2 regions of the Planococcus maritimus genome follow, and region 1 is predicted to be linked to the other one. Evidence: riboswitches for the same ligand, from Rfam matches in the RefSeq annotation. Region 1 holds a riboswitch; the other holds the start of a gene.
The links. Region 1 has a riboswitch for FMN ahead of ribD (bifunctional diaminohydroxyphosphoribosylaminopyrimidine deaminase/5-amino-6-(5-phosphoribosylamino)uracil reductase RibD). Riboswitches for the same ligand answer to the same signal wherever they lie in the genome.
Positions count from the first base shown of each region.

Region 2: linked by a shared signal. The riboswitch ahead of BBI11_RS09430 (ECF transporter S component) and the one ahead of ribD (bifunctional diaminohydroxyphosphoribosylaminopyrimidine deaminase/5-amino-6-(5-phosphoribosylamino)uracil reductase RibD) in region 1 are both predicted to bind FMN.

Region 1 covers NZ_CP016538.2:409,330-416,647, forward strand. Annotated here, with positions in the region: gene BBI11_RS02185 (MarR family winged helix-turn-helix transcriptional regulator) at 1-79, shown strand, start outside; gene BBI11_RS02190 (ring-cleaving dioxygenase) at 76-1,059, shown strand; gene BBI11_RS02195 (TIGR04104 family putative zinc finger protein) at 1,209-1,508, shown strand; FMN riboswitch at 1,619-1,749, shown strand; FMN riboswitch at 1,858-1,988, shown strand; gene ribD (bifunctional diaminohydroxyphosphoribosylaminopyrimidine deaminase/5-amino-6-(5-phosphoribosylamino)uracil reductase RibD) at 2,088-3,170, shown strand; gene ribE (riboflavin synthase) at 3,176-3,811, shown strand; gene BBI11_RS02210 (bifunctional 3,4-dihydroxy-2-butanone-4-phosphate synthase/GTP cyclohydrolase II) at 3,824-5,014, shown strand; gene ribH (6,7-dimethyl-8-ribityllumazine synthase) at 5,027-5,494, shown strand; gene BBI11_RS02225 (DUF4212 domain-containing protein) at 6,041-6,313, shown strand; gene BBI11_RS02230 (sodium:solute symporter family protein) at 6,376-7,318, shown strand, end outside.
Region 2 covers NZ_CP016538.2:1,861,295-1,868,612, forward strand. Annotated here, with positions in the region: gene BBI11_RS09400 (metallophosphoesterase) at 1-34, opposite strand, end outside; gene BBI11_RS09405 (CBS domain-containing protein) at 104-733, opposite strand; gene BBI11_RS09410 (LysM peptidoglycan-binding domain-containing protein) at 795-1,523, opposite strand; gene BBI11_RS09415 (RecQ family ATP-dependent DNA helicase) at 1,604-3,031, opposite strand; gene BBI11_RS09420 (YpbB family protein) at 3,028-4,053, opposite strand; gene BBI11_RS09425 (ferredoxin) at 4,160-4,411, shown strand; gene BBI11_RS09430 (ECF transporter S component) at 4,470-5,051, opposite strand; FMN riboswitch at 5,198-5,333, opposite strand; gene BBI11_RS09435 (hypothetical protein) at 5,416-6,579, opposite strand; gene sigX (RNA polymerase sigma factor SigX) at 6,569-7,102, opposite strand; gene BBI11_RS09445 (ATP-binding protein) at 7,149-7,318, opposite strand, start outside.

The DNA of each region.
Region 1 (7,318 bases):
GAAGTTGAAGAAAGTCGGTTATGAAGCACAAGAAAGCAATGAAGAGAAAATGGGAAATGATAAGGAGCGGTATGCATGAACGAATTGAAAGGGATTCACCACGTTACAGCGATTACGAGCAGCGCAGAAAAGAACTATGAATTTTTCACTTATGTATTAGGCATGAGACTGGTTAAGAAAACTGTAAACCAGGATGATATCCAAACGTATCACTTGTTTTTCGCTGATGATAAAGGCTCAGCTGGGACGGATATGACCTTCTTTGATTTTCCGGGCATTCCGAAAGGCACTCACGGCACGAACGAAATTTACAAAACGGCTTTTCGTGTGCCGACAGACGAAGCGCTCAGTTATTGGGAAAAGCGTTTTGACAAATACGAAGTGCAGCACAGTGCAATCACCGAGCAATTTGGCATCCAAACTTTGTCATTCGCCGACTTTGATGACCAACAGTATATGCTCGTATCAGACGAACATAATACAGGGATAGAGTCTGGCACACCGTGGCAAGATGGCCCGGTCCCGCTCGAATTTGCCATCACTGGCCTCGGCCCAATTCATATTCGCATTGAGCGCTTCGATTATTTGAAAGAGGTATTGGAGAAAGCGATGCATATGCGTGAAATCGCTGAAGAAGGGCCGCTACATTTGTTCGAAATGGGTGAAGGCGGCAACGGAGCGCAAGTGATTGTCGAACATAACGCCGATTTACCAGCCGGCCAACAAGGCTTCGGTACGGTCCACCATGCTGCCTTCCGCGTAGCGGACCGAAAAGCATTGGATGAATGGATCAGCCATATGCAGAAAATTGGATTCTCAACGTCCGGCTATGTCGACCGTTTCTTCTTTGAATCATTGTATGCACGAGTCGCTCCTGGATTATTGTTTGAATGGGCAACGGATGGCCCCGGCTTTATGGGTGATGAGCCATACGAAACACTGGGCGAGAAACTGTCGCTGCCGCCATTTTTGGAGCCGAAACGAGAACAGATTGAATCCAGCGTGCGCCCGATCGATACTGTGCGCAGTATAAAAGCCATCGAAAAAGAATACCTATAAGAAATATTCGGCGCTGCTCATACGGGGCAGTGCTTTTTTATGTGAAAAAAGGGCGAGTGGCCAAAAATCTGAAATAATGGGACAATTTTGGGAACTTATCCCACTTCTCTTCGTATGTATAAATAACACGCGAAAAGGGGAGAAGAACGATGCCGAAATGCCAAAATTGCGGAACGACATGGACTTGGGTGCAGTGTGTTTGCCGACTGGTCACACTCGGGGATAGCTTGACTTGCCCATCTTGCAGGCAAGATCAATTCTTAACGGTAAAAGCACGTAAAAAGACAAGTTTGTTTGTCTTTATTGCGCCTCTTCTCATGTTCATTTCCGTCGCTTTTGGCATTGAGCCGTTCGCTTCCCTTGCCTTATTCCTCGCAACTTTCCTAGTGGTTCTGGGCATCTTTCCGTTTTTGATCGAATTGACAGACGAACGCGGGCCGATGTGGTGAATAGTCCTTTGTCTAGTGTTTCACTGGGAAATGAACCAAAGCCCCTCAGATAGGGATTCTTTTCTGGACAGCACATGATGCTTGCGCTAAACTTACAGATAATCATCTATAGCGTTCTTCGGGGTCGGGTGAAATTCCCAATCGACGGTAACGGAGCAATCCGAAGCCCGTGAGCCTTTCGGGGCAGGATTTGGTGCAAGTCCAAAGCCGACAGTTAAAGTCTGGATGGGAGAAGAACCGTCAAACAGCCTACTAGCAATCGCTTAGGTTTCTTTGATATGCACTTTCAAGGCCCCCTTTCTTTTATGAAAGGGGCCTTTTTTGCATACTGTGGATGATCAACTGAATAGTATTCCTTCGGGGTCGGGTGAAATTCCCAATCGACGGTAACGGAGCAATCCGAAGCCCGTGAGCCTTTCGGGGCAGGATTTGGTGCAAGTCCAAAGCCGACAGTTAAAGTCTGGATGGGAGAAGGAAGAACACGGAAATTATAGAGCAATCTATAGTTCTATTTCCTATTGTCTTCTAACCCATTGGTTTATCAATGGGTTTTTATTATGTTGTGAAAGGCGTGATCAAGTGGATGATCAGCAAATCATGAAGCAAGCTTTGGATTTGGCGCAATCAGCCGCCGGACAGACTTCGCCTAATCCGCTTGTCGGGTCGGTCATTGTCAAAGAGGGCCGGATTATCGGCATGGGCGCGCATCTGAAAGCGGGGCAGCCCCATGCAGAAATCCATGCGCTGAATATGGCAGGCGGTGAAGCGCAAGGCGCAGATTTGTATGTGACATTGGAGCCTTGCAGCCATCATGGCCGGACAGGCCCTTGCGCGGATGCGATTATTCGTGCCGGCATCCGCCGTGTCGTCGTCGCGGTGCTGGACCCGAACCCCCTCGTCTCAGGCCAAGGCATTCAAAAGCTTGAAGCCGCCGGGGTGATCGTAGAGACCGGCGTTTGCGAACAGCAAGCGGCGGAGTTGAACCGAATGTTCTTTACCTATATCCGCAAGAATCGGCCTTTTGTGACATTGAAACACGCCATTACCTTAGACGGCAAAATCGCGGTAACCGGTGGCCGTTCGGAAAAAATTACAGGGCCGGATGTTCAGCAAGACGTTCATAAACTGCGCTTGCTGCACGACGCCATTTTGGTCGGTGCACAGACTGTCGCACTCGACAACCCCCGCTTGACCAATCGGTTTGCCGACTCCCCGAGGCAGCCGATCCGTGTCGTATTGGATCGCCATTTACGTATCCCGATAGAGAGCCACGTTATTCAAGTACCTGATGCCCCTACTTGGATTATTGTTGGATCAGGGGTGGATATCGATAGCCGCGGAGCTTTTCCAGAGCACGTCGAAATCCTGCAGCTGGATACGCCCGATGTAGACATTGCCTCAGCATTGGAAGTGCTTGCTGCGCGCAAAGTTTTATCGGTACTGGTGGAAGGCGGCCAAAAAATCAACACCGCTTTCTTGCAAAGCGGTCAAGTAGATGAAATCGCAACGTATATCGCGCCAATCATTCTCGGCGACGAAGGAACGGTTTCCGTATTCGGTGATCTGCACGCCAGTTCAGCGTCGAACGGCGTCCGCTTGGAGACGCAGAAAGTTGAACGAATCGGAACGGATCTGAAGATCATCTCCACCTTAAAGGAGTGACACACATGTTTACAGGCATTATCGAAGAAAAGGGACAGCTCGCGGGCATTAAACGCGGCGCGTCCAGTATGGAAATGACGATACGTGCGCATGTCGTCTTAGAAGAAACAAAAATCGGCGACAGCATTTCAGTAGAAGGCGTGTGCTTAACCGTGACTTCAATGTCGAATGGCCGATTTACGGTGGATGTCATGCCGGAAACCTTTCACGGTACCACACTTTCGTCATTAAGTACCTCTAGCCCCGTCAACCTCGAGCGGGCGATGGCGGCGAACGGCCGTTTTGGTGGGCATCTTGTCGCTGGCCATATCGACGGGGTCGGCAAAATCTTGCGCAAGCGCCCTCAGGAAAATGCATTGTATATCGATATAGCAGCACCCGCTGAATTGCTTGCACAGTCTATTGTCAAAGGGTCTGTCGCGATCGATGGCGTCAGTTTGACGATTTTCGAGCTCAGCGAAAACCATTTGACCGTTTCGCTCATCCCCCATACAGCAGGGGAAACGACTTTAGGTAGCAAAAAAGTAGGCGATTCGGTCAATCTCGAAACCGATATGTTCGGGAAATACGTGCAGCGTTTTATGGAGCATGCGCCAAAACAACCGATGAACGCCGAGTATTTGCGGCGCCACGGATTTTAAAGGAGCAAACCGATGCGAAATACAATCGAAGAAGCAGTAAAGGATTTGCAGGCAGGAAAAGTTGTGATTCTAGTAGATGACGAGTCCAGGGAAAATGAAGGCGATTTTGTTTGTCTCGCGGAGCATGCGACGCCTGAAAACATCAACTTTATGGCAACGCACGGCCGGGGGCTCATCTGCACGCCGGTCTCACCGGATATCGCCTTGCGATTGAAACTCGATCAAATGGTCAGCCACAATACCGATCATCATGAAACGGCGTTTACTGTCAGTATTGACCATAAAGATGCCAAGACAGGAATCAGTGCATTTGAACGGTCGGACACCATTTTGAAGATGCTTGATACGAAAGCCGTGCCGCAAGATTTCAAACGGCCCGGGCATGTCTTTCCGCTCGTCGCGAAGTCAGGCGGCGTGTTCCAGCGCCAAGGCCATACAGAAGCATCCGTTGATTTGGCACGTCTATCCGGCAGTGAGCCGGCAGCAGTCATTTGCGAGATCATGAATGCGGATGGCACGATGTCGCGTATGCCTGATTTAGAAAAATTAGCGGATGCGCTGGAGTTGAAAATCATCACGATCGAAGACCTCTATGCGTATCGCGCGGAGAAAGACCCGATTCTCACAAGGGAATCGAGCGTACACATGCCGACAGATTTCGGCGAATTCCGGATGGTCGGCTATTCCAACCGGCTTGATACAGAAGAGCACGTTGCAATTGTCAAAGGCAATCCGGAATCAGTAGAAGCACCGATTGTGCGCATTCATTCCGAATGTTTGACGGGCGATATTTTCCATTCGCGCCGTTGCGATTGCGGGGCACAATTGGCCAAGTCACTCGAATTGATCGAACAGGCAGGAGCCGGCGTCGTCCTTTATATGAGACAGGAAGGGCGCGGCATCGGCTTGTTGAACAAGCTGAAAGCCTATGAATTGCAGGAACAAGGCTTGGACACTGTCGAAGCGAATGAACAGCTCGGCTTCCCTGCAGAGATGCGCGATTATACTTTATGCGCATTGATGCTGAAGGATCTCGGGGTGTCTCGGGTCCGGCTGTTGACGAATAATCCGGCTAAAACAGACGCATTGATTGAATACGGCATTGAAGTGGAAGAGCGGCTTGCGCTCATCATTCCGCCGACTGAAGACAATACGCAGTATATGAAAACGAAAAAACAACGCATGCATCATCTAATCGACTAAGGAGTGTTTATAATGGAAACAGTTTACGAAGCGAATTTGATCGGGTCAGAGTTAAAAATAGGAATCGTTACAGGCAGGTTCAATGATTTCATCACCTCCCGCCTGTTGGATGGCGCCGTTGATGGTTTGGTGCGCCACGGCGTTAATAAAGACAATATCGATACTGCTTGGGTACCAGGGGCATTTGAATTGCCGCTTGTGGCAAAAAAAATGGCAGAAACGAAAAAATACGATGCCATCATCGCGCTGGGCACGGTCATCCGCGGTTCTACGACACATTACGATTACGTCTGTAATGAAGCAGCGAAAGGCATCGCGCAAGCAGGCATGTCGACAGGCGTCCCAGTCATCTTCGGCGTCTTAACGACAGAGACAATCGAGCAGGCGATTGAACGTGCTGGCACTAAAGCGGGCAACAAAGGCTATGAAGCGGCGGTCTCCGCTGTCGAAATGGGCAATTTGATGAAAGCGTTCGACTGATTAAGAAAAGTAAGGCCGGTTCCAAATCGAGTCAATTGAAGTAGGGAAGGAGCTTGCATTCTTTAATGAATGCAGGCTCTTTTTAGTTTGCAGCAAGGCATCACTTCCATACTAATTGGAAAAGTGGTTAAGTTCGTGGGAAGTTTTATTTGAAGTTAAAGGCAATAGAGCATTGACAATTAACTGAAGTTTTAGAATAATGAAAAAATATTAAGGTATTACCCTTAAATTGGAAAGAGAGGTGGCGCTATTCTGTCATAAGAGACGATCAAATATCGTCATACTTGAGAACGGTTACAAAAAAAGGAGTGAAGAGATGATCTGGGTCCTGTCGTTAAGCCTCATAACGATATTGTCAGTGGTTGCAGGTTTAAGAAAGAAGAGGATAGTCTATTTTTTTGTCCCGTTAGTGTCAATTTTTGCATTCATGCTCATTAAAATCATTATGGTGCCTTTGCCGTTCACGGATACAGTCCGCTTTATTTTTCAGCTTAGGGGATAAGTGAAAACTAGCTGTCTTCAATACCGATAAAAGGGGTGGGAATATTGAGGAAGATCGATAAACGGGAGGCGGATTCTTATTTCCGGATTCGTACCATATTAATCACTATTTATTTGCTGATTGGCTTTACGGCATCTTTCGTCGTGGTGTTTTTCGCAGAACAACTGTCGGAATTTAGCTTTAATGGCATGCCGTTTCATTATTTTATGGGGGCACAAGGAGCTATCTTGATTTTCATCATCTTGCTGTTTACGAACGCCATCATTAACGACCGTATCGATAAGAAGTTCGGGCTGGACCAGGACGAAAAGGAATAAAACGACGGATTTATGGATAAACGACCACAATAAGTTCCTGTATTGATAAAGGGGGAGAAGCAGTGGATTCACAATTTCTCGTATCGCTTTTAATGATCCTCGTTACTTTTGGGCTGTATATCGGCATTGCCGTCTATAATATGGCCAGACAAACTTCTGATTTCTATGTAGCTGGCCGCAATGTGCCGGCGGTCTTTAACGGAATGGCCATCGGAGCCGACTGGATGAGTGCCGCTTCGTTTATTGGGCTCGCCGGAACGGTCATGCTGCTCGGTTATGACGGGCTTGCCTATATCATGGGGTGGACAGGCGGCTATTTGCTGCTGACCTTTCTATTGGCGCCGCAACTCCGTAAATCCGGCCGTTACACGGTCCCAGAGTTTATCGGTGATCGTTACAGCAGCAGTACGGCGCGGTTGATTGCCGCTGTCGCGACCATTATCATCAGTTTTACGTATTCCATCGGCCAGCTCTCGGGTTCTGGCGTGGTTATCGGAAGGCTACTGGAAGTACATACAGCTGTAGGGACGATCATTGGTGTAGTTTTAATCGCATTTTACTCAGCGCTTGGCGGCATGAAAGGGATCACTTGGACGCAAGTAGCACAGTACTTGGTGCTGATTATTGCTTATTTGATCCCAGTTATTTTCATGTCCTTGCAACTGACAAATAATCCCATTCCGTGGATGTCTTATGGGCAAATTGTAGGCGAGTTACAGCAGCTCGACGCACAGTTGGGCATTTCTGAATACGTAGTGCCGTTTACGGAAGCGACCAAATGGCAATTTCTCGCGTTGATGTTCACCTTGATGGCTGGAACAGCGGGGCTGCCACACGTAATCGTCCGTTTCTATACGGTTTCTACGATGAAAGCGGCTCGTTGGAGCGGGGCATGGGCGCTGTTGTTCATTGGCTTGCTTTACTTGTCCGCTCCAGCCTACGCAGCATTTTCACGATTCATCTTGATGACCCAAGTGGCGGGTTCATCGATTGCCGATTTGCCGG
Region 2 (7,318 bases), 1.5 Mb from region 1:
AGCCAGCTAAACCGATCCGTAATATCCATTTCATTGCGTACATCCTTTCCAAAGCAACAAAAAAACATAAGCTGCGCTTATGTTTTCCTGTTCAAGCCGCTATTCAATCTTCTGTAATATCTAGAATGCGGAAACCGGATTTTTCCAAATCCTTCGTAAATTTTTCTATATTGTTCTTTTTCTTGACTTTGAGAACAATGCGGCGCACCATTTTATCGGTTTCATCGAAAGTAACCAATGAAACAACAGATTCTTTATGTTTTTCAATGATTTCACCAAGTCGACCGATGCGGCCTTCTGATTCAACCGATGTGACAGTGATGCGAACTCCTGATTTTTGCATCCCAAATGCGCTTTGCAATTGGTTGACGACATCGAATCGGGTGACGATTCCGAGGAATTTCCCTTCGTCGACGACTGCGATGATTGGGAAATCACGCAATTCGACTAAAGCTTTTTCATACACATCATCAATATTCAAAAACACATCTTGGTTGACCATAATATCTTTTACTTTTGTCGAACGAATAAATTCGTCTTTCGGGCTATCGGAGTAAAAGAAAGCGCGATATGCATGATACCAAGTGAAGATTCCTTTAAATTGGTCGCCATCGACGACTGGCAATGCATCTATGGAATGGCGCTCCAATAGCTCGAGCCCTCTTTCCATCGCATCTTCCGGATGTACTGTAAAACATCTTTCCTTTTTAACTAATGCACTTTTGACAAACATCAGCTCACCTCTTTCTAGTTTCTATCTATCTGTTCCCCTGTAGGAGAAATCTAATCTTGCTTTAAGGCAAAATTAATGTTTGTCCCGGGCTAATGGCGTTAGAGGCTAATCCGTTCGCCTGTTTGATCTTTTCAACTGCCGCGGCTGCACCGCTTGCGCCGTAATTGTTCACTGCAATTCGGTAAAGTGTTTCACTCGATTGCACAGTCACCGTCTTGCCGCCGGCAGTAGGTGTTTCTTCTGGCTCTTGTGCACGCTGCTCAGCTTCAGCTTTCGCTTTCGCATCTGCTTCTTCCCGTGCTTTTTGTTCTGCTGCTGCTGTTTCTTGCGCTTTTTTCTCAGCTTGTTCTTTCGCTGCTGCTTGCTCTTTCTCTTTCGCGTCTGCAGCCGCTTCTTCTTCTCGCTCTCGAGCTTTTTCTTTCAGTGCTTTTTGTTCTGCTGCTTCTTTAGCTTTAGCACTTTTTGTCTCTTGTTGTTTTTCATCTTCCTGTTCGTCATCTGCAGCCGCAAGTACGGTGCTGTCGGAAGGCGGTTGGGAATTCAATTCAAAGCTGACTTCATTTTCATTTGTTTTGGCAGTTAGCGTGTCATCCGGCTCATAGTAAAACGCAACATAGATCAACAAAGTAACCGGAATCAAGATAAAGATGAAAAACAAGGAAGGCAATAATAAGCCCCTGCTTTTCGGCTTAGGCATCTGGCGTGCGCGCCTCGTCAATTCTGCCATTCGTTCCTGTGACAATTCCTGGCGATTCTTTTCCATTGATTCATGATAATTATCGTTTCCCATTTCACGACTACCCCTATCTGTACTAATATATCTATTATGACGAAAAAAGACTTATTTGTAAATAATAGAAATAGAGATTTTCATATAGGCAAAAGGACCTCCAAGCGTTCTTTCCACCCACCTTGCGATGGTGCTTCCGAACGACTTTGCCTGGCTTTAAAAAGACGATGATCAATCCCATGAAAACTACAGCAGTTTGGCGGCACAGTGGGATTTTCTTGGTCAAAGCTCGTACTTAGATATCGGCGAATGCAACCGCTCGAATGAACCAGACCACGGACAGAAGCTGCCTGCCGTTGCTTTTCTTCTTTCAACTGCTCAATCTGGTTCAAAGTGCCTTCAAGTGGAAGGCGCTCGCGCCAATAAGAGATGATACGATATGCCGTTTCTCTTATCATTCCCTGGTTGACCAGCTGTTTTGCTTCTTCTTTGCGTTGATATATCAATTCGATTTCATGCCGTTCCGGCAACTCGTCCATGATTAAACTTTCTACCAGTCGTTCATCACCTGCAGCGTAAAGTAAAGTCGCAAGTGAAGGCAAATTGTCCCGCCCCGCTCGACCAACTTCCTGTACATAGCCTTCTATAGAAGAAGGCAGTTGAAAATGGATAACGTGACGGATATCAGGAATATGAACACCCATACCGAATGCATTGGTGGCGCATACCCATTCCAGTTCCTTATTCGCAAACTGCTGCTGGACGAAAATACGGTCTTGTTGTTCCATGCCTCCGTGATAAAATGCTGCCCTGATTCCAAGCGCTAGCAGTTTCCCCGCCAGTTCCTGGGATTTCCTCCTTGTACCAGCATAGATGATTCCCGGTCCCCCGTATGCAGCCACTATTTCAAGGAATGCTTTTAGCTTGTCACTGTCATTTTCAAATTTGTGGATATCGTAACTAATGTTTTGACGGTCCATCGGATGCGCATAGATGAATGGGTTGCTTAATTTCAAGTACTGCTTGATTTCATGGGTCACTTTGTCGGTCGCTGTAGCGGTTAGTGCCAGAGTTTGAGGATTGCCAAGTTTGGGCAATACTTCGGCAATGCGCAGGTAGTCCGGACGGAAATCAAACCCCCATTGAGAGATGCAATGCGCTTCATCCGCAACGAGCAAAGAGATGCCTAGTGCTTTCAATTTATCAAGCACAAAAGGCTGCACAAGCATTTCAGGCGCGACGAAGATAAATTTGTAATTGCTGAGTGTATTCCAAACCTTTTCACGATCTTCCGCTTTCATAAAGGAATTGATAGCGACAACCGATTTTTCCCCCATTTTCTTTAATTGGGCTACTTGGTCTTGCATAAGCGATAACAGCGGCGAGACGATGACGATAGCTCCTGGCAGCACTTTTCCGGGCAATTGATAACATAGGGATTTGCCCATTCCAGTCGGCAACAGCGCCAAAACATCGCGTCCAGACAACACTTGTTCAATCACTTGTTTTTGGCCAGGGCGGAACTCTGTATAGCCATATGCCTCATATAGCAATTTTTCAAGATTCATATAGCTTCTCCTCTCACTGCCAATGCAAGGCGGATTTGGAAATAACTCGCGTCCGGCAAGCGCTCTTTAATATCCCGCAGGCGCATTGTCTTCATTTCTTTGCTGATTCGACGGATCGATTCAAATAACTCGTCATCCATAAATGAAGCTGGGCTAAAGGCCGGGTCATTCATCGCCAACTCAACGAAATGGTCTTCAATTGTGCTGGTCTTCAATTGCCTGAGTTCTGCTATTTGGCTCAGTGAGAATCCACGTTCGTATAGGTTTTGTGTTCGCTTAGCCGATTCCGTCAAAGCGGATTTCTGCACGATGCCTTCGAGTAGTCCTGTTAACAATGGGTATTCCATGCCTTCTAGGACATCTAGCCAAGCATGTAAAGCTGCGACTGCTGCAATTTTCATATCAATTGGCAGTCGGTGATGTTTTGCTGCCAGTTGGTCCCAAGTAAGCCCACCGACCCCATACCCAGACAGTCGCGCCATCAAAATATCTTTATGCATTTCGTCAGTCTTTGCTAACGCCAAGCTGACTTCAATTTGAAGCTTGAAAACGGCTTGGACCTCCGGTGAACGAAAATCGATTCGGTGTAAATAAGACTTGGTCCAGGACTGCACCGCTTCATCTGTCACCACCGGATCAAAACGTTTATGGTCTTGCATAAAATTGGACATTGTTTGCACTATCAAAGATAAACGCGAAAAAAAACGCCTCTCATTGCCCCTGTATTTCCAGCCATTTAATGGTGTAGTCGGCAATTTTAAGTCGATGGCAGATTGATGAAGCTGAATGCTATTGTCATCCGGCACCAATAGCCCTTGCGCCTGCAGCCTCTCAATAGAGTCCAGGTAGTCTTTTTTGTCCAGTTTCGGAAGCACGGCAAAATAAGGATGCAGGCCGAAATAGCCGATGTCTTGAATCGTTTGACCTGATTTCTTTCCTTTAATTAAATGATAAGGGGAAGAAACGGTCCGTTGACCGTCTACCGCTTTCATGATTGCTAAAACGACTTCATCGAATCGCACTGAATAAACCTCCCGGCGGTTTTGGGTTGAAAAAAATATAAAACATCTATAGAATAAACACGATAGTATAACTGAACTTGTTCGGAGATAAAGGAGAGGAACTAGAATGGCTAAATATACCATTGTTGATAAAGATACGTGTATCGCATGCGGAGCTTGCGGAGCAGCAGCACCAGACATTTACGATTATGATGATGAGGGCATCGCCTTCGTTATTCTTGATGATAACACGGGGACTGAACAAGTGCCAGATGAGCTAATGGAAGATATGGAAGACGCATTTGAAGGATGCCCGACCGATTCCATCAAGGTGGCAGACGAGGCATTTGAAGGAGATCCACTTAAATACGAAGACTGATTAGCGTATGGATCAATAGAAAAAGCGGTTGGAAGATGAATCTTCCAACCGCTTTTTTTTATGATAAATAATAGGAACGTTGTTTTTCAATCCAGGTATGCATGCTGCCGAAGATCAATAAAATAACCGTCGTAAGCGCAAGACCTTTGATCAAGTTAAACGGCAAGATGCCGAGCACAATCGTTGTATACAAGGCATTGCCTGTTTGTTCAGGCATGTTGAGGAAATACGTATACATCGGCAGGAAAACGAAGTAATTCAACAAACTCATGCCGATGGCCATAGAAAATGTACCGATCACCAAGCCGAATGCGATTCCTTTTTTAGTAGATACTTTGCGATAGATCGCATAGACCGGCAAAATGAACAATAGGCTCGTCGCAAAGTTCGCCATATGCCCTACAGGCACACCAGTCGGACTCCCTGAAAAGATCCAGTCCAATACGTTTTTAAAGAATGCTACTAAAACACCAGCAACTGGTCCCATCGTGATCGCTGCTATCAGCGCAGGCACATCACTGAAATCCACTTTCAAAAATGCAGGCAAGGCCGGCAGTGGAAAATTGAATAGCATCAACACAAATGAGATGCTGCTCAGCATACCGATGACAATCATCGATTGCAATTTTTTGTTCTTCATGTTCCTCTCTCCTTGTCGTGATTCACCAGAAGAAAGGTTCGAAACGCATGTTGCCACAAAAAATCCCTTAAGTAATAATCACTTAAGGGAGAGTCAGGCACACTGAAATAAACGGTCCGCCATATAAAAACGGCATGCGTCCGTACCTTCACCTTCTCCCATCCAGACTATACTGTCGGCTTTGGAATTTCACCAAATCCTGCTTTTTACGGCTCGCGGGCTGATGGACCGAAACGTCCAATTACCGCCGGTAGGGAATTGCACCCTGCCCCGAAGATGAATCGATATTTTTTTATACAAGTTAAGTTTATAAAAAAAAGACAGCAATGTAAACCATAGTGCTTACATTGCTGTCTTTTTATTTTTATGGCCAGTCCATGCGGTTGGGCGAAACCGGCAATTCAAGTTCTTCGGAAAAATCGAAGCCTGACCACTCGGACTGGACCGTATTGACTATTGTCAGCGAGGCATCGTAAGACTGTGCAGTAAGCGCCAGGCTTTCGATTAAGCGCATCGCCTCTATTCCCTCTAGTGACTCAAGGTCTAAGGTCTCTTCGAATGTCACGAGGGCATTTGTGCCATTCATGTCCACATCGTATTCGATGCCATCCGGTACCGGTGAACGATAATCATCATTCGGTGCTTGCTGAAGCGCGATGAGCGCATCTTCAACGCTCGCTTCAGACAAGCCGTAAGATGGAGCCAAATACCAGTCTTCTGTAGACGAAGCGATCAAATAATAACTTTGGCCTTGAACTCCCGGAAGAATTGGTTCAACCATTCCCACGTGTGCTAATTGCGCAGGTTCTCCCGAGACATTTAGTACGCGAATTTCCTCCTCGCCGAAGAAGGTTTCTTCTAAACTGTGAAGATACAGCAAGGTAGCAGCCGATCCTTGGTCATAATTATGATTCTCTGGGAGGAAATGGCTGATAATCGCACCGTCTTGCTGCAAGATTCCCTCATATGGATGATACTCATCAAAGCCCAATTTTGATTCGTCGATTTGTTCCGCAAATGCTTCATACAATTCGAGCGAAGTCGGTTCTGTCTCATCAACGGATTGTTTTGGAATGATAAAACTCACCGGCACTACGTAACCTCTTTGAGCCAGGCCGATTCGGAGGATTTGAGCGTCTGCTAGGTCTTGTTCATACACTGCTGTACGCAAGGCTTCCGGTTCTTCTATAACCATACTGGCTGCCTCTTCAGGCTCATCAATGGATTGTTCCGTTTGTTCTGTTTGAGCCTCATCTGCTGTCATCATCGATTCTGCATCGTCACTTTCAGTCTCGCTGCTGCTAGAGTCGTTTCCATTTTGCTGCAGCAAGGAAACCGCCAGCACCGTGATGCTCAAAAACGCAATGATAGCGACGAGTAATGGCAGCCAGCGCTTAGGCTGCTTCGGAACATACTGTGTCTGCGATACACGTTTATACACTTCGGCTTTGGGCCGATTATCCTGTATTTTGGGGAAATCCCGCAACAAATTTTCGATTTCTTCATCGTTCCATTTGTCATTCGGCATATTCTCCTCCCCCTTCTGCTTCTCGTAATTTTTGGCGGAGGGACCGGATTGCCCGGTGTTGTGTCGTTTTGACTTTGCCTTCCGACCACTCCAGGACTTCAGCCGTTTCCGCAATGGAGAGATCTTGGAAAAAACGCATAACAATGACCAGTTTCTGATCGCCTGTACACAGATCGAGCATTTGATACAAACGGATCTTGTCTTCATTGAGCAAGGAGACTTCTTCCGGTATGCGTTCAGTTGAAACCAATTGTTGAGTTTCCCAGTCGAAGAAATCCAGCGAATGTTTTTTCCTCACAGCATTTTTGCGGAAATGGTCGATGGCGACGTTTTTAGCAATCGAAAAAAGCCAGGTCTTTTCTGAACTTTTTCCTTGGAACCGGTCATAAGCGCGCAGCACCTTCACATAAACTTCATGCATTAAATCTTCCGCTACATGCCGATCTTTCACTAAATACACCAAAAACTGAAAGACATCCTGATGGTATTGATCGTATAGCCGATGAAACACGGAGTCATTCACGCAACTCCCCCCGTTCCTTGGATTAGTCGTCTCGACAACAGAAAAGTTACATTGCCTTCAATGGCAAGGTAAAGATAAACGAAGTGCCTTCGCCAAATTTGCTTTCGGCGCGGATTTCTCCTGAATGTGCTTTGATGATATTGCTGGCAATCGCAAGGCCGAGTCCTGTGCCGCCTTTGCCGAGCGTTCTGGCTTTGTCCGCTTTGTAGAAACGCT